Pyxidicoccus trucidator: one gene and its partner. The protein of the gene in region 1 interacts with the protein of each later gene in a pairwise test. Links are inferred from orthologs where the notes say so. Each region holds a gene or a part of one and is shown on either strand. Other genes may lie near its edges.

The links.
Region 2: the proteins of G4D85_RS07565 (region 1) and topA interact in binary tests that used the Escherichia coli proteins (3 or more experiments, as listed by UniProt). The link is inferred for Pyxidicoccus trucidator from one-to-one orthologs.

What each region holds. Positions count from the first base shown.
Region 1 is NZ_JAAIXZ010000002.1:232,523-243,852, forward strand. What follows is about bases 3,455-6,453. They hold G4D85_RS07565 (YigZ family protein), read left to right. Parts: upstream 3,455-4,628; coding sequence 4,629-5,279; downstream 5,280-6,453. Other genes in these bases: G4D85_RS07555 (GNAT family N-acetyltransferase), read left to right, coding at 3,455-3,971; G4D85_RS07560 (iron-containing redox enzyme family protein), read left to right, coding at 3,941-4,645; G4D85_RS07570 (replication-associated recombination protein A), read left to right, coding at 5,313-6,453. Outside these bases: G4D85_RS07535 (nuclear transport factor 2 family protein), read right to left, coding at 1-141; G4D85_RS07540 (phosphatase PAP2 family protein), read right to left, coding at 190-1,086; G4D85_RS07545 (fatty acid desaturase family protein), read right to left, coding at 1,079-2,008; G4D85_RS07550 (DUF3419 family protein), read left to right, coding at 2,080-3,054; more of G4D85_RS07555, read left to right, coding at 3,069-3,454; more of G4D85_RS07570, read left to right, coding at 6,454-6,647; G4D85_RS07575 (lycopene cyclase domain-containing protein), read right to left, coding at 6,662-7,357; G4D85_RS07580 (prenyltransferase), read right to left, coding at 7,365-8,261; G4D85_RS07585 (ferrochelatase), read right to left, coding at 8,258-8,983; G4D85_RS07590 (prenyltransferase), read right to left, coding at 8,980-9,939; G4D85_RS07595 (ArnT family glycosyltransferase), read right to left, coding at 9,990-11,321.
Region 2 is NZ_JAAIXZ010000010.1:358,497-369,934, forward strand. The notes cover bases 3,979-7,085. They hold topA (type I DNA topoisomerase), read left to right. Parts: upstream 3,979-4,306; coding sequence 4,307-6,865; downstream 6,866-7,085. Other genes in these bases: G4D85_RS27685 (DNA-processing protein DprA), read left to right, coding at 3,979-4,295; G4D85_RS27695 (MotA/TolQ/ExbB proton channel family protein), read left to right, coding at 7,029-7,085. Also shown: peptidoglycan editing factor PgeF, read left to right, coding at 116-874; G4D85_RS27675 (tetratricopeptide repeat protein), read left to right, coding at 957-1,799; G4D85_RS27680 (LysM peptidoglycan-binding domain-containing protein), read left to right, coding at 1,826-3,037; more of G4D85_RS27685, read left to right, coding at 3,174-3,978; more of G4D85_RS27695, read left to right, coding at 7,086-7,766; G4D85_RS27700 (ExbD/TolR family protein), read left to right, coding at 7,785-8,315; G4D85_RS27705 (ExbD/TolR family protein), read left to right, coding at 8,319-8,900; G4D85_RS27710 (TraR/DksA family transcriptional regulator), read right to left, coding at 8,951-9,343; methylenetetrahydrofolate--tRNA-(uracil(54)-C(5))-methyltransferase (FADH(2)-oxidizing) TrmFO, read left to right, coding at 9,611-10,984; G4D85_RS27720 (gliding motility protein), read left to right, coding at 10,981-11,438. UniProt on the Escherichia coli protein: Releases the supercoiling and torsional tension of DNA, which is introduced during the DNA replication and transcription, by transiently cleaving and rejoining one strand of the DNA duplex.

The DNA of each region.
Region 1 (11,330 bases):
GGTGACCTGCGGCGTGAAGACATTCACCCAGCGGCTCCAGTCTCCCGTGTCCTTGCCGAAGTCGATGGCCTGCCCGTACTCGGCCACCAGCTCCTGGATGGCAATCCAATCCAGCGTGTACTGGAGATCCTGTGTCTTCATTTCGGTGCACCTCCGCGAGGAGCCCGCAGCTTCCAACGAAAGGACTCTCTACGAAAGAGAAGGTGGCTGCGCTCCGGCCGCGTGGGGTGGCGAAGCCCGCCACGCGCTCCGGCGCGCCTGGAGGCGTGGGTACACGGCGCGGAAGACGGCGAACCACAGCGCGCCCGCGACGAGGTCGACGGCGTAGTGGTACCGCAGCACCAGCGTGGACAGCACGATGGCCACGGCGACAGGCAGCAGCACCTTGAAGCGCCGGGGATGTTCGAGCCGGTCATGCTCCAGCAGCACGAGGGTGATGTACGTGTGCAGGCTGGGGAAGATGTCGTAGGCCGACGAGCCACCCGCTACGACGGCCGCATTCAGTCCGGTGAGCCACCCACCTTCGATGGGCACGGTGAAGAGCGCGGGGAAGGCCACCGCGGGTCCGAGCCCGGGCAGGAGGTAGTAGCCGGCGATGCCCGGCACATACGCGGAGAACACCTGGGTGAAGAAGCGCTCCGCCCGCGCGCGAGGGCCGAGGACGGCCCACGCCATCGCCAGGTGCAGGTACGCGTGGAACGCGAGGTAGCTCGCGCTGAAGACGTCGTTCACCCACGGCGTGCTCCACCGCTGGAGCCAGGCTGAAGGCGTGACGCCGAACACGAACACGTCGGCCGCCAACAGCCACCCGTCGCGCGCTGGCAGCCCGAGCGCGGGAATCGTGTGCTTCACCGACGCGTAGAAGAAGAAGGTCACGGCATAGGCGAGCAGCAGCCGCACGCGGAACGCATGCGCGAAGCTCTCTCCACGCGCGAGCAATGCCACGCCGACCACGAACAGGACCGTCGCGCCGAGCGCCTGCGACGTGATGGGAGCACCGGCGCCCGCGACAAGCAGGAGCGCCACGGAGAGTGCCGCGCCGAAGGAGGCCAGCAGCACCTCGTGCAGGTACAGCCGCTCAGGCATCCGGGGTGGCGGACCTCGCCGTGCGCTGAAGCGAGCCGGAGACGACGCCGCGCACGAACGAGAAGTAGGACGGGATGAAGGGGGCGCCCTGGGCGATGAGCTCGGCGCGCAGGGTGCGGTGCAGCTCGGGCAGGTTGTACCAGGGCACGCGCGGGTAGAGGTGGTGCTCCAGGTGGTAGTTCTCGTTGCACATGAAGAAGCGCGTCACCGGGTTGGACAGGATGGTGCGCGAGCCCCGGACGGGGTGGTTGCTCTCCGGGAGGAACGTGTGCTGGCTCATCCCCCGGATGTTCACGAGCGTGTTGATGACGAGCATGGGAATCACCCACGCGTGGACCAGCACCGCCCCGGGGACGAAGACCACCGCGAGCGCGGCGCCCACCGCGAGCAGGGCCACTTCCAGCTCGATCCACCGCCGCTCGGACGACGTCCCATGCCGCCAGCCGAGGATGGGAATCATGGTGATGTACGCGGGGTAGCCGAGCAGCAGCCGCCCCACATGCATCAGCATCTCCAGCCAGCGGCGCCCGGTGTAGTTGCCGTAGTGGTCCGGGTCCTTCCCGCCGCCCAGGTCGACGTGGTGCCGCAGGTGGAGCACCTTGTAGGCCGCGAAGTTCTGGAGCACGGGCAGCGCGCACGCGATGCCCCCGAGCCGGTTGAGCCACCGCCGGCGCGAGAGGCTCCCGTGCACGGCCTCGTGGGTGAACAGGCTGATGCCGTGCAGCGCCGCCGCGGCGATGAGGTACAGCCCAGCGCGCGCGAGCCACACGGAGAGCGAGCTGTCCGCCGCCAGCCTGACTGACAGCGCGGCCGCGACTCCGTAGAGCGCGACGAACAGGAAGAGCCGGGGAACGTGCCGGGCGTCGACCTGCTCCAGCGTGCGCAACCGGGCGGGGGTGAGGGATTCTGTCGCAAGCGGCATGGCTGTTCGGATAGAGGGACCATGCCATACCGTCGGCGCTTCCGTCGACGCCACCGCCGCCCCGCCTGCCCGTGACCTCAACGCCGTACCGACTGAAGTTCGCTGTCGTTCGTGAAGACCCGGAGCTGGAGCTGGCGCTTGTCGCACGCACGAAGGCCCGGGCCGTCCTCACGGTGGCTTCCGGCGGGTGCACCCTCCTCACGCTCGCGCGGCGTCACCCCGAGCTGGAGCTGGTCGGCTTCGACTTCAACCCGCGCCAGCTCGCTCACGTGCGGGAGAAGGCCGGTGGCCTCGGCGCTGTGCCCTTGGCCCGGTTCAACGTCGGAGACGCGGACCCCACGGGCCTGAACCAGCGCGGCGAGTTCGAGGGACTCTTCCGCACGCTCCGCCACTTCCTCGAGGAGTTCGTCGCCCCGGCACGGGAGCTGGCCACGTTCTTCGAGCCATCCACACCCGACACGGAGCGGAGCACGCTGCGCGCCCGCTGGTTCGCCTCGCCATACTGGCCGGTGGCGTTCGAGCTGGCCCTCGCGTCCCCATTCCTTCACGCCATGTTCGGTCCGGCGGCGACGCAGCACGCGGCGCCCGGCTCGTACCCCGGCTACTTCCAGGCCGTGTTCGAGCGGGGACTCCAGCGGGCGGACGCGCCGCGCAATCCGTTCCTCCAGCACGTGCTGCTCGGCGCGTACCGTCCCGAGGACGCGCCGGAGTACCTGCGCGCTCAGCAGCCCGTGGTGCTCACGCTGGTGGAAGGCTCGCTGCCCGATGTCCCTGGGCTGGGGCGCTTCGACGTCGTCTCGCTCTCCAATATCTTCGACTGGTCGGACGACTCGCTCGTGGCGAGCTGGGTCGCGCTGCTCTCCCGCGAGGCCCGGCCGGGCTGCGCGGTGCTGCTCCGGCAGCTCAACAATCAGCGCAACCTCCGGCGCTTCTTCGAGCCGGCCTTCGAGTTCGACGACGCGCTGGGGGCGGAGCTGCTGGCGAAGGACCGCAGCCTCTTCTACGAGCGCATCGAGGTCGGCTTCCGGCGGGCTGCGCGCACATGAGCGGCGTGCGGTACGTGGTTCTCCGTCCCGACACGCTCGGGCCCTATGTCGAGCGGCTCCGGCGGCTGGAGCAGGGCATCCTCTATCCGCTCGCGGATGGGGCCGACCACTTCTTCATCGACCACGGGCCGGAGTACCACCCGTTCTTCTCGTCCATGGGGGACGCGTACTTCCTGCTCGCCCTGCGCGGTGACGAGCTGCTGGGCTCGGTGACCGGGGTGGCCCGTCAGGTCTTCCACGGCACGCGCTCGCTGGACGCGCTCTACATCTGCGACCTCAAGGTGGCGCAGGCCGCACGCGGCACGGGGCTCTCGCGGAGGCTCATCTTCCAGGGGCTCACACACCTGTTCCGCATCCCCGAGCTGCGCCGTACCCGGTTCCTGTATGGCGCCGCCATGCGAGGGGCACGGGGAGACGTGATGCGCACTGCGCGGGGGTGGAATCCACTGCGGCTGGGCAGGCCGGCGAGTCGGCTTGCGCTCTACTTCGTGCCTCCCTCGAAGCTCGCGGAGCTGGACCCGCGAGGTGGGCCCGAGCGTCCCCTCGGCGATGGGCTTCGCCTGGGACCCGCCCCCGGGCGAAGGCTCCAAGGTTCGGGCTGGTGCACCACGGCGGGGAGCAAGGACCTGCAGCGGCTCTCGACGCGAAGTGCCTGGCCGCTCGTCCACCTGGCGGCGTCCCCCGAGGCCTGGCCGCACGGCTGGGCGGCGTACCTTCGCGCATGTGGCGCGGAGCTGGCGGAGCGGAGCGGGGACGCGCTGGCCTGCTTCAGCATCGACGAGCGGCTGGAGGACCATGTCGGCTGGCTGCGGGGCGCGGGCGTGGCCCCCGACTCGGTGTGTACCGTCTATTCTCTCGACCTCACCTTCCCGGTAGAAGCGCCAGCATGGGTGCACCTTCCCTCGTCCGAAATCTGAAGCTGCGCCGCTACATCGCCGGGCTCAAGGCGGAGTGGAATGCGCTGGATATGCCCTACCTGCGTTCGCTGAGGGACGGCTCGTTCGAGCGCGAGGACTTCCTCGAGACCCAGGTCCACTTCTTCGCCGCGGTGGCGCACTTCTCGCGGCCGATGGCCATCCTCGCCAGCCGCCTGCCCCGGCCCGACCAGCGCCTGCCGCTGGTGGAGAACATGTTCGACGAGCACGGGCGGGGGAATCTGGGCCACGGCCATGAGCGCACCTTCCTGGTGCTCCTCGAACGGCTCGGCGTGGTGGTGGGCCGGGCCAGTCGCACACCCTGGCCGGAGGTGCGCGCCTTCAACGCCGCGCTGACGGGCCTTGCCGCGTTCGACACGCCGCTCACGGGGCTCGCGGTGTTCGGCATCATCGAGGACCTGTTCAGCGGCATCTCGCTGGAGCTGGGACGCGGCATCGTCGCTCGCGGTTGGCTGGAGGCCGAGGAGGTGACGCACTACCCCACGCACGCCACGCTCGACGAGGAGCACGCGGAAGGCTTCTACCGCCAGCTCGACGGGCCGTATGGAGAGGACCCTCGCACCGAGGAGGAAATCGAGCAGGGCCTCGTCCTGGGAGGACACCTCTTCCTGCGTCTCTACGAAGACCTCTACCGCGCGCGTGGGCGCCGCGACTGACGCCGCCATGGACGAGAAGCGCTACCCCATTCCGGCGGGGCTCCACCGGGTGGAGCAGGACATCCAGCGGAGCCGCTTCATCACCACGGCCGCCCACGCGCCCACGGTGGAGGAGGCGAAGGCCTTCATCGCCCGCATCCGCGAGGAGTTCCCGGACGCGAACCACAACTGCTGGGCCTACGTCGTGGGCCCGCCCGGCTCGACGGCCCAGGTGGGCATGAGCGACGACGGTGAGCCTCACGGCACTGCGGGCCGGCCAATGCTCACCGCGTTGCTGCACGGCGGGGTGGGGGACGTCGCCGTGGTCGTCACCCGCTACTTCGGAGGGACGCTGCTCGGGAAGGGCGGGCTGGTGCGGGCCTACACCGCCTCCGTCCAGCAGGCGCTGGAGGACCTGCCCACCACCGAGCGTGTGCGCAAGGTCCGACTCGCCGTCGAGCTGGAGTACGCGAGCATCGACGGTGTGCGCCGGCTGCTGCCCGAGTACGAGGTCCAGGTGGTGTCCGAGGAGTACGCCGCCACGGTGGGCTACCGCTTCGAGCTCCCCGTCACGCGGGTGGACGCGTTCCGGACCGCGCTGACCGACCTGACCCTGGGACAGGTGCTCATCGAGGTGGTGGAGCCCGAAGGTTGACCGTGGGGCCCGCAGGGGAGAGCCTCCGGACCGATGAGCGCAGGCCCCGACCTCTTCTCCGCTTCCGTCGATGTGAACCGCTTCGCGCCGCTGGCGGAGCGGATGCGCCCGCGCACGCCTGACGAGTTCATCGGGCAGACCCACCTGCTCGGACCCGGTGCGCCGCTGCGGCAGCTCATGGAGCGGAAGGCGATTGTGTCGTCCCTGTTCTGGGGGCCACCGGGCGTGGGCAAGACGACGCTCGCGCGCATGCTGGCGTCGAGCGTGGACGCGGAGTTCGTCATCCTCTCCGCCGTCTCTGACGGCATCCCCCGCATCCGCGAGGTGGTGGCGGAGGCCGAGCGTCAGCGCAACCAGTACTCGCGGCGGACCGTCCTCTTCGTCGACGAAATCCACCGCTGGGCGAAGAACGTGCAGGAGCAGGCGCTGCCCCACGTGGAGAGCGGGCTGCTCGTCCTGCTGGGGGCCACGACGGAGAACGTGAGCTTCGAGGTGCGCCCCGCGCTCATCAGCCGGTGCCGCGTCTTCCAGCTCAAGGAGCTCACCCTGGCGGACATCCAGGGCGCGCTCACCCGCGCGCTCGCGGACGGGAAGAAGGGGCTCGGGGCCCGCAAGCTGACGGTGGGAGAGGACGCGCTGACCCTGCTGGCGAAGGGGGGCGCGGGGGATGTCCGCAAGGCGCTGGGCGCGCTGGAGCTGGCGGCCAGCCTCACCGCCGATGGCGCGGAAGTCACGCTGGAGACGGCGCGCGAGGCGGTGGGCACCAGCCTGTCCCGCCATGACAAGGACGGGGACGAGCACTTCGACCTGCTGAGCGCGCTCCAGAAGTCGTGTCGCGGGTCCAACGCACAGGGCGCCATCTTCTGGGCGGCGAAGCTGCTCCAGACGGGCGATGTCGTGTCGCTGTGGCGCCGCCTCAAGGTGATTGCCGTGGAGGACGTGGGCCTGGCGATGCCCGAGGCCATCACCATCGTCCGGGCCTGCGAGGAGAGCTTCCACTCCATCGGGATGCCGGAGGGGCGACTCTTCGTCGCGCACGCGGTTGTCACGCTGGCCACGGCGAAGAAGAGCAACCGCGCCTACCAGGCGATGAATGCGGCGATGGAGGCGCTGGAGCAGAACCCCAACGCCGCGCCTCCGCTCCACCTCCGCAACGCGCCCACGGAGCTGATGAAGGAGCTGGGCCACGGGAAGGGCTACCAGCCTCCGTGGAACTTCAAGGACCACTACGCGCCGGGGCAGACGTACCTGCCCGCGCCGCTGGAGCGCTCCGTCTTCTACCGCCCGAGCAAGGAAGGCTACGAGGCGGAGGTCCACGAGCGCATGACGCAGTGGTGGCGCGAGGACAAGGCGGCGAAGGACGAGTAGGCGGAGCGTCGGCGCTACGTGGTCCTGGTTTGCGAGGGGACGAAGCGCCAGCCGAAGGCCCACGCCGGGACGACCGTGGCACCGAAGCCCGCGCCCAGCCCGTACAGCACCTCGTCGAGCGGGACACCCAGGAGCCGGCCCGGCAGCAGCAGGCTGGGCTTCCAGGTGCGCTCGAAGACACCGGGCACGAGCGCCGCGAAGACGAGGCACAGCCCCAGGTAGATGGCGGCCGACACCAGCGCTCCGAGCAGGCCCGGCACCCCCAGGTCCCGGCGCGTCAGCAGCAGGGCCGTGGAGATGGACACCATGGTGGCTACCGCGGCGTAGAGGATGGACACGCCCGCCACGAGGAGCACCCCTGTCACTGACAAGGCCAGCGCGAAGGCCCCCACGGCCCGCCGCCACGGCTTCGTGGACGCACCGTGAGGCGCCAGCGTGCGGCGGAACGCGACGGCGTAGGCCGTGGAGGAGAAGGCGCCCAGGCCCGCGACGAACAGCACGTCCTCGATGCCAAAGCCGATGCGGTCCGCCAGCCCGAACAGGAAGCGGGGCGTCCAGTACTCCGGATAGAAGAGCCTCTCCGTCGCGGCGAAGGGCAGGGACACGCCCACGGTCTGCTTCATCAGCGGGCGCAGGTCCGGGCGTAGGAACCAGAAGCAGCTCCCCGGCACCAGGAACAGCACCGACAGGACGAGGAACTCGTAGGGCACGGTGGCCTCAGCGGAACGCCAGTCCGACGAGTGGGAGGGACACCATGGCCACGGTGGCGGTGATGGCGGCAGCCACGCGGACCACCATGCGCCGCGAGCCGGGCGGCGCGGGCCGTGTCAGCACCACGCCCAGGGCCGCCAGCGCGGGCAGCAACAGCCACGGGTCCACGCGCAGGCCCACCGCCTCCAGTCCGAGCGGGGCCATCGCCAGCGTGAGCGCATTCAGCGCCACGATGCACCACGCGGCGCGCTCACCGCCCACCCGCGCGGGGAGCGTGAGCTTCCGGCTCTCACGGTCGGACGGCTCGTCGGGCAGCGCGGTGGCGATGGCGCAGGCCAGGTGCGTCGGCAGCAGGCACGCGATGAGCCACCACGGGAAGCGGCCGAGGTCTCCTCCCTGCGCCAGATAGCCGTAGAGCGGGAGGATGCCGCTCACGCCCACCATCTGCAGGAACTCACCGCCGCCCCGGTAGGACAGCCGCAGCGGCGGATAGCTGTAGGCCCACAGCAGCGCGAGCGCTCCCATCGCCAGAGGCACGAGCAGTGGCACTCCCCGCGTCACCGCGAGCCCCGTGGACACCGCCAGCAGTCCTCCGGCGCAGACGAGGGCGGCGGTGCCAATCGCTCGGGGCGAGAGCCGCCCTTCCACCAGCACGCGAGAGCCGCCGGAGAACAGGGTGGCCGTCTGGTTGCGGCGGTCCGTCTCCTGGTCCGCCCAGTCGTTGGCGTAGACGATGAAGAGCTGGTCGAGCAGCCCGAAGAGCTGGACGCAGAGCAGCGTCCCCAGGTCCAGCGGGCGCCCCATCAACCGGCTCGCGACGAACTGTCCGAGTAGCAGCGGGAGCGCGATGTAGGACTGCGAGGGCAGCCGCGAGGCCTGGAGCCAGGCCCTGAGGGCCGTCATGTCGGGCTCCCGCGTGACAGCCCCAGCCGACGCGCGGCCTCCGTGCGCAGGTCGGCGAAGGGCCGGTCCCACCGGGGTTCTCCGTCCTGGCGCCACGCCTTCACCGGGATGAGGTCCTCCCGGGCAAGTGCCTCGTGGAGTCGCGCTTCCTCGTCGGGCTCCCGTGAGAAGCCGAAGGGATTGCGGAACTCCGTGCCCCGCAGCCGCGAGTACTTCTCATCGTTGCTGGCGACGAGGGCGAGCAGCTCCCCCCGACGGCCTTCGAGGTATTCGAGGAAGGACGCATCGAAGGGGCGAATGGTGGCGCGTTGGGCGGGCTCGCGCGTCACCCAGCGGGCCCAGTCGTAGCCGAAGAGGAAGTCATGCGCGTAGCGGAAGCGCAGCGTGGAGCGGGCGCCGAAGCCGTGGCACAGCCGCACCACCCGGTGCGTGAAGGCCTCCATGTCGGTGGGCTCCCCGGCATCCCACAGGCAGCGGGCCGGGTACTCCAGGTCCCAGAAGATGTTCTCCGGGAAGTCCGCCGCGAGCGCCTCGACGATGTCGCAGAGGCCTTCCGTGAAGGCCCGCAGCCGTGCCTCGTCACCCTGACCTTCCGTCACCCGCTCGGCCAGCTCGCGAGGCGTGGGCGCGCGAGCCCGGTCCGGCGCGAGCGAGGCCCGGGCACCGAGCAGCGGCTCCAGTCGCTCCAGCCGGGCGACCAGCTCGTTCTCGAGCCGCCTCATGCCGACGCTCCGAGCGGGCCCAGGCCGCCGAGCAGGAGCAGGCCGCACAGGGCGAGCGTCCCCCACCAGATGGCCCGGTGCAGCTCCAGCTTGTATGCGGACTGCGCGCCAAAGGCATTCGTCACCGCGCCCGGGCTGCGCTTCCAGGCACGGGCGGCGAAGCACAGCACCACCGCGGCAGCGGGGACGACGGTGACGAAGCGCGGTGCCTCGCGAGCCATCCAGGGCGCCGCGAGCCAGAGGAGCGCGCCCAGCACCAGCAGGGCCTCCGCGCCCCGACGCGCCGCCGCGTTGCCCCGGAGCGAAGCCCAGGTGCGCTTGCCTCCGGCGCGGTCGCTCTCCTCGTCGGACAGGCCGCTGGCCAGGGCGCTCGACAGAGACATCGCGAGCAGCCCCGGCCACAGCGCCACGAGCCCGGCGGGAGCCCACTGCCCGCACTGCGCATAGGCATGGAGCGCGGGGAGCACACCTCCGACGCCCACCATCTCCAGCAGCTCGCCGCCGCCCCGGTAGTTGAGGCGCAGCGGCGGCAGCGTGTAGGCGATGAAGACGAACAGGGCCAGCGCGGCGAGGGGCAGCAGCAACGGCCGTTCCAGCGCGGGGCCCGCCACGGCGGCCACCAGCAGCGCCACGACTCCGGCGCCAAGTCCGGCGGCGAGCAGGGCGCCCGCGGGGAGGATGCCGTCCGGAATCGTCTTGGGCGAGCCGGCCTGGGGGAACATGCGGCGCTTGAGCGTGTCCACCGGGCGGTCGCCCCAGTCATTGAGCAGGACGATGAAGGCGACGTCCGCCAGCATCCACAGCACGCCGAAGGTGAGCGCTCCCACGGAGATGCCACCCGCGTGGGCGGCACCTACGGCCTGCCCGAGGAGTGCGGGGACGAACACTTTCGGCCAGCTCGCGGGCTTGAGGGCGTACCACCACCGCTCACCTGGGCCCATTGACTCGACGCGCATGTGTCCGCTCTCTCCCCGACGTCGAAGGTTCTGCCTCCTGAGGGGCAGCGTCAATGCTTCAGGCCCCACAACCGCCACACCCAGAACCGATGCAGCGGGCGCCCCTGGTAGCCGCTGACCAGCTCCACCGCGTCGCTCATGGCGGTGAAGCGGTCCGTCAGCTCGTCGGGCGGTCCCGGGCCTCCCTCCTCCATCACCCACAGCACCTCCTGCCCGGGCGTGAGCGCGGGCGGCGGCCACAGGTCGTACTGGCTGAACCTCGCCGGCGGGCCCGTGTGCGTGACGGCGCCCGCGTAGTAGGCCACCTGCGAGGCGAGCTGGTAGTCGGGCGCGTAGATGGCGGCCACGTTGCGTGCTTCCAGGCCGGGGAACAGTCGCTCAGGCGTGGCCAGCTCGCGCAGCACGCTCCAGCCATGCGTGCGCCAGAGCACCGTGTCGCGCTGCTCGACGCGCAGCACCGGGAAGAACACATGCGAGCCCACCGCCAGCACCACCGCCAGTCCCGAGACCGCGACGGCCCGCTGCCACACCGGGCGCATGCCGGCCACGCCCACGCACGCGGCCACGTAGGCCGCCGCCGGCCAGTTGGCCTCGCCCGGCGTGCGCGCCGCCGCGTAACCGAAGAAGAGCAGCGGCACCGCCGCCGCCATGCGCAGCAGGAACTGCTCGCGGGGCCCTCGCACCGCGTACACCAGGGCGACGGGGAACAGCACCGGCCCGCCGAGCGCGAGCTGCCCCGCGAGGTACTGGCCGAAGCTGGCCCAGCCGCCGCGCCCGCCGAAGCCGTGGCGGAGCTGGAAGAGGAAGCCCACCCACTCGTGCCGTGCGTTCCACAGCACCACCGGGACGAAGCACAGCAGGGCCAGCGCTCCGGTGAGCCAGGCCCCCCAGGGCAGCCTCCGCGCCCGCGCCGCCGTAGCGAGGAAGACCAGCCCCAGCAGCACCGCCGGATACTTCGACAGCAGCGCCAGCCCGCAGGCCAGCCCCGCCCAGACCCAGCGCTCGCGCCACAGCGCCCACAGCGCCAGCGTCCAGAAGAGCAGCAGCGGCGAGTCGGGCGTGGCCCACACCCCGGCCACCACGCCGGCCGGCACCACGCTCCACAGCGCCGCCGCGCGCCAGGCCACCTCGCGGTTGCCATACACGTCGCGCGCCAGGCCCCACACCGCGGCCACCGTGCCCGCGCCACACAGCAGGGCCGTGCCCCGAAGGCCCAGCGCGGCGATGAGCCACGCCACCATGGGGGGATGGTCGTAGTAGCCCCACGCGAGGTGCCGGGCCCATTGCCAGTAGTACGCCGTGTCGAAGTAGACGTCCGTGCCCAGGGACAGGGCGAGCCTGGCCACCATCGCCACGCCAAGCAGGGCGAGGCATGCCTTCATGCCAGGGCC
Region 2 (11,438 bases), on another replicon or contig:
CTGAATTGTTAATTGGCTGACGCGCGCTGTCAAACGTAACGGGACAAGAATTTTCCTGCATCGTTGGTGTTGCCTCTATTGCCGCGCCTTGTCAGCAGCGTACTCCTGGGCTCCCATGACGACCGCGTTCCTCACCTCCGCGCTGCTCCCCGTCCCCCATGGCTTCACGACCCGCGAGGGGGGCGTCTCCGAGGGGCCGTATGCCTCGCTCAACCTGGGCTTCTCCGTGGGCGACGTGCGGGAGAAGGTGCTTGAGAACCTCCGCCTGCTGGCCGCCGCCGCGAAGACGCCGCTGGGTGCGCTGTGCCGCGTGTCCCAGGTGCATGGGGACCGGGTGCTGGAGGCGCGGGGTGGGGAAGGGGAGGACCTGAGGCCCGTGGAGGGCGAGGCGGACGCGCTGTGGACGGAGGCGCCGGGCACCTGGGTGGCGGTGGGCACGGCGGACTGCGTGCCGGTGCTGCTGGTGGACCCGGACGGGCGGAGGGTGGCGGCGGTGCACTCGGGGTGGCGGGGCACGGACGCGGGCATCAGCGCGCGCGCGGTGGAGGCGCTGGTGGCGAAGGGGGGTCGGCCAGAGCGGCTGCTCGCGGCGGTGGGCCCCGCCATCCAACGCTGCTGCTACGAGGTGTCCGGGGAGCTGGCCCAGCGCTTCACCGCGCGGTTCGGCCCGGAGGTGGTGGAGTCCGCCGGCGACTCGGTGCGACTGGACCTGACACGCGCGGTGCGGGCGACGCTGCTGCGCGCGGGGCTGAAGCCGGCGCACGTGGACGTGCTACCGGCCTGTACCGCGTGTGCGCCCGAGCGCTTCTTCTCCCACCGGCGCGACGCGGGGCGCACCGGACGCCACCTCAACTACGTGGTAAACCGCTTCTAGCCCGCCGGGCGCGCCGGCCGTTTTCTTGACGCTCTCCGACGGGCCTTCCTATCCTCGGGCTGATCCCCGTCCGAAGAGGCCCGTGCCCGCGCGCTCCGTCATCTTCCGCCTGCTCGCCGCCGCGCCCCTGTGCGCGATGAGCGCCTGTGCCTCCACCGCCGCCAGTCAGGCGGACGTGGGGGCGCTGCGAGCCGAGGTGCGCACGCTGCGCGAGTCGCAGGCGCGCCTCCAGGAGCGACTGGCCCGGCTGGAGGCCCACGACGCGGTGGACAAGGCGCGGGCCACCGGCACCCCTTCGCGCACCCCGGCGGACGCCAGCGCCGAGGGAGCCCCTCGCCTGGGCCCCACCCCGGAGCTGGCGGTGGTGAAGCTCAAGCCCCGCAACGAGCCCGCGCCGAAGCTGCCCACGGCGGTGCCGGTGGTGGAGCCGGACTCGGACCAGGTGGAGATGTTCATCAGCGCCGCGCCGGACGGGGCCTCGGCCTCGCAGGACGGCGCCGCCACGGTGGTGGCCTCGCGCGACGACGGCGCGGAGTTGGTGGACCCCGAGCTGCTGGACGCCGAGTACGACAAGGCCGTGTCGCTGCTGCGCACCGGCAACGTCGAGGGCGGCGTGGAGCGCCTGCGCCGCTTCGCCGAGGAGAACCCGCGCCACCCGCGCGCGGACAATGCGCTGTACTTCAGCGGGCTCGGGCAGATTGGCCTGAGCGAGTTCAAGGACGCCGCGACGACGTTCGAGCGGCTCATCAATACCTATCCCGCCGGGGATGCCATGCTGGACAGCATGCTCCGGCTCGCCGAGTGCCGGATGCGGCTCAACCAGGCCGCGGATGCCAAGGCGCTCTACACCCGCGTCGTCACCCAGTTCCCGGGGACGGCCGCCGCCACGCAGGCGGAGCAGCGGCTCGCCGCGCTCCCTCAGTGAAGGCTCTTTCGAAAGGACGTTCTGCGATGCGCTCCCGGATCCTCACCTCGCTGATGTTGAGCCTCGCCATCGCGCCGGCCCTGAGTGCGCGCGCCCAGCAGGAGGGTGCCGAGGAGCAGGACACCGACACCGGCAGCGAGACGGAAGGCGCCGAGGTCATGGACGAGGCGCCCGAGCGTCCCGCCGGCACCGTGGCCGTCCCGCCGGGCGCGCCCCGCGGCCGTGACAGCGCCCCGGGCGAGGTCCACGCCGTGCAGGAGGGCGACACGCTGTGGGACTTGTCCCAGCGCTACCTGGGCAGCCCCTGGTACTGGCCCAAGGTCTGGTCCTACAACCCGGAGATCGCCAACCCGCACTGGATCTACCCGGGCAACCAGGTGCGCTTCTTCGGCGGTGGCGAGGAAGTGCCGGCCCGCGTGGGCGAGATGGTGGTGGACCCGGGTGAAATGACGGCGCCCACGGAGCTGAGCGGCAGCGACCTGGTCACCGTGACGGGGAAGATTGGCTACGACGTGTCCACGGCGCGCCCGGTGACGACGCAGGGCTTCGTCACCCAGCGCGAGCTGGACGAGGCCGGCCGCATCGAGGGCTCCTCCTCCGGCGCGCTGATGCTGTCCTACCCGGACAACGCCTACGTGCGCTTCAAGAAGAAGGGCGCCGCCAAGGTGGGGGACCGGTACGTCGTCTACCACACCACCCAGGCCATCAATCACCCGGTGACGAAGAAGAAGCTGGGCTACCTCACCGACTTCCTCGGCACGCTGCGCGTGGTGCGCGTGAGTGAGAACATCGTCACCGCGCAGATTGTCGACACCTGGGACGGCATGGAGCGTGGCGACCTGGTGGGCCCCGTCGGCGAGCGCCTCACCGAGCGCGTCGCCCCGAAGCCCAACGCCAAGGAGATTCAGGCCACCGTCGTCACCGCGCTGGTGCCGTACCTCACGCTGTTCGGCGAGCACCACACGGTGGTGGTGGACAAGGGCAGCGCGGACGGCGTCCAGGTGGGCAACACCTTCACCATCCTCCGCCAGGGCGACCCGTCCCTCCAGGTGCTCGGCCAGGAGGCCAAGCCGCTCACCGCGAAGGAGAAGCGCTTCCCCTGGGAGAACGTCGGCACCTGCATGGTGACCGAGGCGAAGGAGCGCACGTCCAACTGCCTCATGCTCCGCTCGCTGGAGGAGCTCCTCCCCGGCGACCGCGCCGTCATGCGCGTCAGCGAGCCCACCGCCAGCCGCTGAGCGGCGGCAGGAAATGTGCATCCCCTCCGCCACTGGAGGGGCTGAGTGCTTGACCGGTGGCGGTCCGGTGTCTATGTGTCGCGCCCCTCCTGGGGACCCATCTTCTATATAGGTGGGAAACGGGCAGGGGACGGGTATGGCGGACGCTGACACGGACAGCCTCACGGCGGAGCAGCAGGCGTGCCTGGCGCTCTGGGCCGTTCCCGGCCTGGGGCCGAGGACGCTGGCCGCCCTGCGCCAATTCGCGGATGGACGGCTCTCCGCGCTCGCCGCCGTCCCTGTACGGGACTGGGTGTCTCAGGCGCCGGTCTCCCCACAGGTGCGTACCCGGCTGGCGACGGTGGACCGGCTCCCGCCCCTGGCGGAGCGGGCGCTGGAGGCCTGTCGCAAGGCGGGGATGGGCGTGGCATTCGCCGGGCAGCCCGGTTATCCGGACCGGCTTCGCGAGGTGCTGGACGCGCCGCCGCTGCTGTTCCACCGGGGGCGTCCGGGGCTGCCGAAGCGGCGGGTGGCCATGGTGGGCAGCCGCCACCCGGACCAGGGCTTCCTGCCCTTTGCCCGGGACTTCGCGCGGAAGGTGGCGGCCAGTGGGGTGGGGGTGGTGTCGGGCGCGGCGGCCGGGGTGGACCAGGCGTGCCACTGGGGCGCGCTGGACGTGGGCGGGGAGACGTGGGCCTTCCTGGGGTCTGCCCTGGATGCGTTGGACCCGGCGCAAGCCCGCCTGCTTCCCCACTTCCTGGGGAGGGGCGGCGTGTTCTTCAGCGAGCTGCCGCCCGGGGTCCGGGCGAGCATCACCACCTTCCCGCGCCGCAACCGACTCATCTCCGGCGCATCGGATGTGGTCCTGGTGCTGAGGGCGGGGAAGGGCTCGGGGGCGCTCTACACGGCGCAGGCGGGGCGGGCACAGGGGCGACCGGTCTTCGCGCTGCCTGGTGACGTGAGACAGGCGGCGGCCGTTGGTTGCAACGAGCTGCTGCGCGACGGGCATGCGAGGGCGTGCATGGGCCCGGAGGATGTGTGGAGGGTGGTGGGCGTCTCTTCCGGCGCGACGGTGACGCCGCGGGACAGCGATTCGTGGGAGGCGCTCTCGGCGGAAGCGAAGGGCACTTATGAAGTGTTGGACCGGGTTCCCCGGACATTCGACGAGGTGCTGGTCGGCAGCACCCTCTCACCCGCGGCGCTCACCAGCGCGCTGGTGGAGCTGGAGTTGACGGGGCTGGTCATCCAGCACCCGGGCAAGCTGTACGAAAAGATATAGGTAGGAGAGTCATGGCCACGCGGACGAAGAAGAAGGTGGAAGAGACGGAGGCGGCGGAGGAGACGAAGTCGCCCCGCAAGGCGGCCGCCAAGAAGAAGCCAGCCGCCAAGAAGAAGCCTGCGGCCAAGGCGAAGAAGGCGGCGGCCCGACGCCGCACCAAGAAGGGCGACGACGACCTTCCCACCGTGGATGCCGACGCGGAGGAGGAAGCCGCGCCTCGCGGCAAGGGCCCGCACTACCTCGTCGTGGTGGAGTCCCCCGCCAAGGCGAAGACCATCAAGAAGTACCTGGGCACCGGCTACACGGTGAAGGCCTCCGTGGGCCACGTGAAGGATTTGCCCAAGAGCAAGATGGGCGTCGACGTGGAGCACGACTTCCAGCCCGAGTACGAGGTCATCAAGGGCAAGGAGAAGGTGCTCAACGAGCTGAAGAAGATGGCGAAGTCCGCCGACCGCGTCTTCCTCGCGACGGACCCCGACCGCGAGGGCGAGGCCATTGCCTGGCACATCAAGGAGGAGCTCGCGCACCCCGACGCCCTCCGGGTGACGTTCAACGAAATCACCAAGAAGGCCGTCCAGGAGGCCATCGCCCAGCCGCGCGAGCTGAACCAGGACAACTACGACTCGCAGCAGACGCGCCGCATCCTCGACCGGCTCGTGGGCTATCAAATCTCCCCGCTGCTCTGGCAGAAGATCCGCCGTGGCCTGTCCGCCGGCCGCGTGCAGTCGGTGGCGGTGCGCCTCGTCGTGGAGCGCGAGGCCGAAATCAAGGCCTTCGTCCCCGAGGAGTACTGGTCGCTGGACGCGCTGCTGGCCGGCACCGCCGGACCGCCGCCCTTCAAGGCCAAGCTGTCCAAGGTGGACGGCAAGAAGATGGAGCTGAAGGACCGCGCCACCACCGAGGGGCTCGTCGCCGAGCTCCAGGGGGCCGACTTCGTCGTGGCCAAGGTGGACCGCCGCGAGCGCCGCCGCAACGCGCCCGCGCCGTTCATCACCTCCAAGCTGCAGCAGGAGGCCGCCAACCGGCTGTCCTTCTCCGCCAAGAAGACGATGACGCTGGCCCAGAAGCTCTACGAGGGCGTGCCCCTCGGCGAGGAGGGCCAGACGGCACTGATTACGTACATGCGTACGGACTCCACCCGTCTGTCGGACGACGCGGTGAAGCAGGTGCGCGAGTTCATCGAAGGCAAGTACGGCAAGGACTTCCTGCCGGCCGAGCCGGTGGTGTACCGCTCCCGGAAGAGCGCGCAGGACGCGCACGAGGCCATCCGCCCCACGTCCCTGGAGTACCCGCCCGAGCGGGTGCGGCCCTTCTTCGAGGCCATGGGCGAGACGGACATGTTCCGCCTCTACGAGCTCATCTGGAACCGCTTCGTGGCGTGCCAGACGATGCCCGCCGTGTATGACCAGACGAGCGCGGACATCTCCGCGGGCCGGGCCACGTTCCGCGCCTCGGGCAGCACGCTGAAGTTCGCCGGCTACCTGGCCGTCTACGGCGCGGGCCTCACCCCCGAGGAGGAGGCCGAGAAGGAGAAGGCGAAGGCCGCCGGGGAAGAGGGCGCGGACGGCGCGGATGCCATCGGCGAGCTGCCCTTCCTCACCGAGGGCGAGAAGCTCACCCTCCAGAAGCTGCTCCACGAGCAGCACTTCACCCAGCCGCCCCCGCGCTTCAGCGAGGCCACGCTGGTGAAGGAGCTGGAAGAGCGCGGCATCGGCCGCCCCTCCACCTACGCCGCGATTCTGTCCACCATCCAGGACAAGAAGTACGTGGAGAAGCTGGAGACCCGCTTCCGGCCCACGGACCTGGGGCAGATGACCAACGAGATGCTGGTCAAGCACTTCCCCCACGAGCTGGACGTCACCTTCACCGCCACCATGGAGGAGAAGCTGGACCAGATCTCCGAGGGCGGCACCAGCTGGAAGGCCGTGCTGCACGACTTCTACGGGCCCTTCAAGGAGACGCTCGAGAAGGCGAAGGCGGAGATGCGCGACGTCAAGCGCGAGGAGATCAAGACCGACATCGCCTGCGAGAAGTGCGGCAACCTCTTCCTCATCAAGTTCGGGAAGATGGGGCACTTCCTCGCCTGCTCGAACTACCCCGACTGCAAGAACACCAAGGACTTCAAGCGGGACGCCGAGGGGAAGATCGTCATCGTGGAGGAGGAGACCACGGACGAGAAGTGCGAGAAGTGCGCCAAGCCCATGGTCATCAAGCGTGGCCGCTTCGGGCGCTTCATGGCCTGCTCCGGCTACCCGGACTGCAAGACGTCCAAGCCCATCTCCATCGGCGTGGGGTGCCCGGAGTGCAAGCAGGGCTACCTCACGGAGCGCCGCAGCGGCCGAGGGAAGATCTTCTTCGGCTGCAACCGCTACCCGGACTGCAAGTTCGCCGCGTGGGACAGGCCCCTGGCCGAGCAGTGCCCGCAGTGCGCGTCCCCGTACCTCCTGCAGAAGTTCTCCAAGCGGGACGGTGCCTACATCTCCTGCCCCAACAAGGAATGCGACTACCGGCGTGAGGTCGTGGAGCAGGCGGGCGTACCCGGCGGACCGGAAGCCTCCTCGGCTGCTTGAAAGCCCAGTAGTTCCAAAGGGCTGGGCCCTGTCCGTGGCTTGACAGCCTCGGCGGGCCCGCCCTAGAAGTCCAGGCTGCCTCCTCCTCGGGGTGTGTCTCGTGGGCGCCCGTGTCCGGACGGGCCCACCCGGGGGGGCGGGCGTCGAAAGGACACCAGGCGCGATGATTCTCTCGGTGAGCGAGCTGCTGCTGGACGTGACTCTTGCGGCCACGGAGGGCGGCAAGATGGGCTTCACGGACTCCGTCATCAAGTTCTTCAAGGATGGCGGCCCGTTCATGTTCGTGAACCTGTTCTGGCTGGCGTGCTCGCTGGCGGTGGCGCTGGAGCGCATCGTCACCGTGGTGTTCCGCTACAACCTGCCGGCGCCTCCGTTCATGGAGCAGATCTCCAAGCTGGTGCGCAGCGGCAACCTGGACCGCGCGGTGAAGGTGTGCGGCATGGCGCCCCACTCGCCGCTGGCGAAGGTCATCCGCGCGGGCCTGGTGAACGCCAACCGCGGCGAGATTGAAGTCGCCAAGGCGGTGGAAGAGGCCATCATCGAGCACAGCCCGCACGTGTCCAAGCGCATCCCCTGGCTGTGGTCCCTGGCGAACATCGCCACGCTGGTGGGCCTCGTCGGCACCATCTTCGGCCTCATCGGCACCTTCCAGGCGCTCGGCAACGTGCCGGCGGAGCAGAAGCAGGTGCTCCTGTCGGACGGTATCTCCAAGGCGATGAACAACACCGCCTTCGCGCTCTCCATCGCGGTCATCTGCATCGTCTTCCACCTGTTCCTCACCTCGTACGCGAAGGGGCTGGTGGAGTCGCTGGAGCTCAACGCGCTGAAGCTGGAGAACCTCCTGTCGCGGCGCGGCGGGACGGACCCGGCCACCACGGAGCTCGAGTCCCGCGCTTCTTGAGGCGAGGGGTGCGCGTCCATGGCGTTCCACTACTCCCGCCGCAAGCTGAAGGTCCGTGAGGAAGAGGAGTCGGGCGAGCTGAACATCGTCCCGTACCTCGACATCCTCATGAACCTCATCATCTTCATGCTGCTGTCGATTACCGGCCTGGCCACGTTCGGCATCCTGAACGTGAATGCCCCGGCCTACGGCGCGCCTTCCGCGGGCATGACGCAGGAGGGCGCCGACGAGCCGAAGCTGACGCTGTCCGTGCTCATCTCCAAGAAGGGGCACTTCGTCAGCAGCGAGAACACCGTGCTCACGCAGGAGGGCGGCGCCGCGGACGCGCCCACCATCCCCGTGCTTGCGGACGGCGCCTACGACTTCAAGGCGCTCAACGCGAAGATGGTGGAGATCAAGGCGGCCTTCCCCAAGGAGACGAAGGTCATCGTGGGCGCGGACTCGGACATCCCCTACGAGGCCCTCACCCTGACGCTGGACGCCATCCGCGAGACGCAGGGCCCGCAGCGCCGCATCCTGTTCCCGGACGTCACCCTCGGGGCGATCTGAATCATGGCCGAGCCGACGACACCCGTCCCCACCGAGGCCGATGAAGAGGCGCTGGCCCGCCTGCGCTACCGCAAGGCGCTGGCGCGCAAGAAGCGCAAGGAGCGCGAGGCCGCGGGGGAAATCAAGGAGCTGAACATCACCGCGATGATGGACATGATGACCATCCTCCTGGTGTTCCTGCTCAAGTCCTTCGCGTCGTCCTCCGCGGCCATCACCGCGTCCGAGGACGTGCGGCCGCCCGTCTCCACCACGCGCGCCACCCCGAAGGACACGGTGGCCGTCACGATTACCCCCAAGAACATCCTAGTGGGCGAGCGCGAGGTGCTGCGGCTCCAGAACGGTCAGATTCCGGCCGACAAGGTGCAGGGCCGGCTGGTGCTGCCGCTGGACGCCCAGCTGAAGAAGGAAGTGGAGAAGCTGAAGTACATCGCCGAGCGCAACCCGTCGGCGCCCTTCAGCCGGGAGCTGTCCGTCATCGCGGACAAGAAGATCCCCTACGACATGCTCCTCACCGTGCTCTACACGGCGGGGCAGAACGAGCTGGAGAACTACCGCTTCGTGGTCCTCCAGAAGGAAGGCGAGTAGGGCGCTCCCAGGGCAGCGGCGGGAGCGCCTCTCGGTCGTCCGCGCCCGGGCTACAGCGAGTGCGTGGCCTGGGGCCCGCCTCGCGTCTCCAGCTCGTGGATGCTGGCGTCCTCCTCGCAGCGGATGGCGAAGGGCAGGGCCTCCAGCCGCTCAATGGGAATCTCGAAGCCGCAGTCCACGCAGTCTCCGAAGACGCCCATGTCCATGCGCCGCAGCGCCGCGTCGATCAGCATGATCTCCCGCCGCTGCGACTCCATCAGGCTGGACAGCGTGTAGTCCGCCAGCTCCGACTGGGCGTTCTCCTCGTACTCAGGGTCTCTCTCCTGATCCTTGAGTGCGGTCAGCTCACGGTGTGCGCCCGCGTTCGCCGTGAGGATCTCCCTCCGTCGGCGCTGGAGGAGCTCGCGAATCCTCTTCAGGTCATTGCTTCTGGGCATGGCCATCGTCTCCGACGCTCCAGTCTTCGAGGTCACTTCCGCTCGCCCGGATGCAGGCCGCCCCCGAGCGGCGAACGCGAGAAACGTAGGGGTTCAACCCAGGTAGGGAAACCGCGCCTTCCAACGGGGAGGTGTGGCGGGCTGGTGGGCAACCGGGCAGGCGTGAGGCCGTTGAGACAGAGGGTTGACGTGCCCGCTTTCACTGCTGGGAAAGCGCGGCCCGGTCCTGCTAACTGTTGACGGACGGGCTGAGCGCGCGCCCGGGAGGTGTGGATGTCAGACGTGAAGCAGCGGGTGACGGTGATTGGCGGCGGGCTGGCGGGCAGCGAGTGCGCATACCAGCTCGCCCGCCGGGGTGTGCCGGTGGTGCTGCGCGAGATGAAGCCGCACAAGCGCTCGCCGGCCCACAAGTCGGATCAGTTCGCGGAGCTGGTGTGCAGCAACTCGCTGCGCTCGGACAACCCGGAGAGCGCCATTGGCCTGCTGCACGCGGAGCTGCGCGCCCTGGGCTCGCTGGTGCTGGGCACCGCGGACACGCACCGGGTGCCCGCGGGCGACGCGCTGGCGGTGGACCGCGAGCGCTTCTCCGGGGCGATTACCGAGTCGCTCCAGCGCATGGCGGGCGTGGAGGTGGTGGCGGGCGAGGTGGAGCGGCTGCCGGACGAGGGCCCGGTGGTGGTGGCCTCGGGGCCGCTCACGTCGGACGCGCTCACCCGCGAGCTGGAGCGGCACGTGGGGACGAAGCTCTACTTCTACGACTCCATCGCCCCCATCATCTCAGGGGACTCCATCGACCTGGACGTGGCGTTCCGCCAGAGCCGCTATGGCAAGGGCGGCGGGGACGACTACCTCAACCTGCCGATGACGCGCGACGAGTACTACCGCTTCATCGCCGAGGTGAAGGCCGGCCAGAAGGTGGTGCCGCACGCCTTCGAGGAACCGAAGTACTTCGAAGGGTGTCTGCCGATTGAAGTGATGGCGGAGCGCGGCGACGACACGCTGGCCTATGGGCCGATGAAGCCGGTGGGGCTGCAGGACCCACGCTCGGGGCAGACGCCCTACGCGGTGGTGCAGCTGCGCATGGAGGACACGGCGGGCACGTCCTGGAACATGGTGGGGTTCCAGACGCGGCTGACGTGGGGTGAACAGAAGCGCATCTTCAGCACGTGCATCCCCGGACTCCAGCAGGCGGAGTTCCTGCGGATGGGGCAGATCCACCGCAACACCTTCATCGACTCGCCCCGGCTGCTGTCGAGGGACTTGTCGCTGAAGTCGGAGCCGCGGCTGTACTTCGCGGGGCAGATTTCGGGAGTGGAGGGCTACGTGGAGAGCGCGGCGTGCGGGTACCTGGTGGCGCTGGCGCTGCATGCGAAGCTGACAGGGAAGGAGTGGGTGCCGCCGCCGGCCACCACGGCGCTGGGCTCGCTGTTCCGTCACGTGACGGGAGAAGCGCACCCGCCGGACTACCCGCACCAGCCCTCCAACATCATCTTCGGCCTCTTCCCGCCGCTGGCCGGGCGGGTGAAGAAGGCGGACAAGCGGGCAGCGTACTCGTCGCGGGCGAAGCAGGACCTGGCCGGGTGGCTGCCGCACGCGGGTGTCCCGGTGCCGGGCACCCCGGAGCACGTGGAACAGAGGAGCGCATGATGCGGACGCGGCAGGGGCGACTTCTGGGTGCAGGTTTGCTGGCCGCCCTCGCGGTGGCGGGGGCGGGCTGCAAGAAGGGGGACGACGGCGGCGGGGGCAAGGCGGCCCCCGGTGCCAGCACCGGCGCGACGGGCGGTGGCGCGGCGGCGAGCGCTCCGGCTCCGAGCCGTGGAGCGCCCGGAGCCGGGCAGGGCCTGCTGCTGGCGTCGGGCCGCGCGGCGGACCTGCGGGTGACGCCGGACGGGCGTCATGCCACGTACCTCCTGAACGGCCAGAAGCCCCGGCTGGACGGGGTGCCCCCGCAGATGCTGCTGGGCGAATTGCACGTGGTGCCGGTGGAGGGCGGGGACTCGCGCAAGCTGGGCGACGGGGTGACGAACGTGCCGGGCGGGCTGCTCGTCGCGCCGGACTCGAAGCACGTGCTCTTCCTCGCGGGCTACAACCCGGCCTCCCA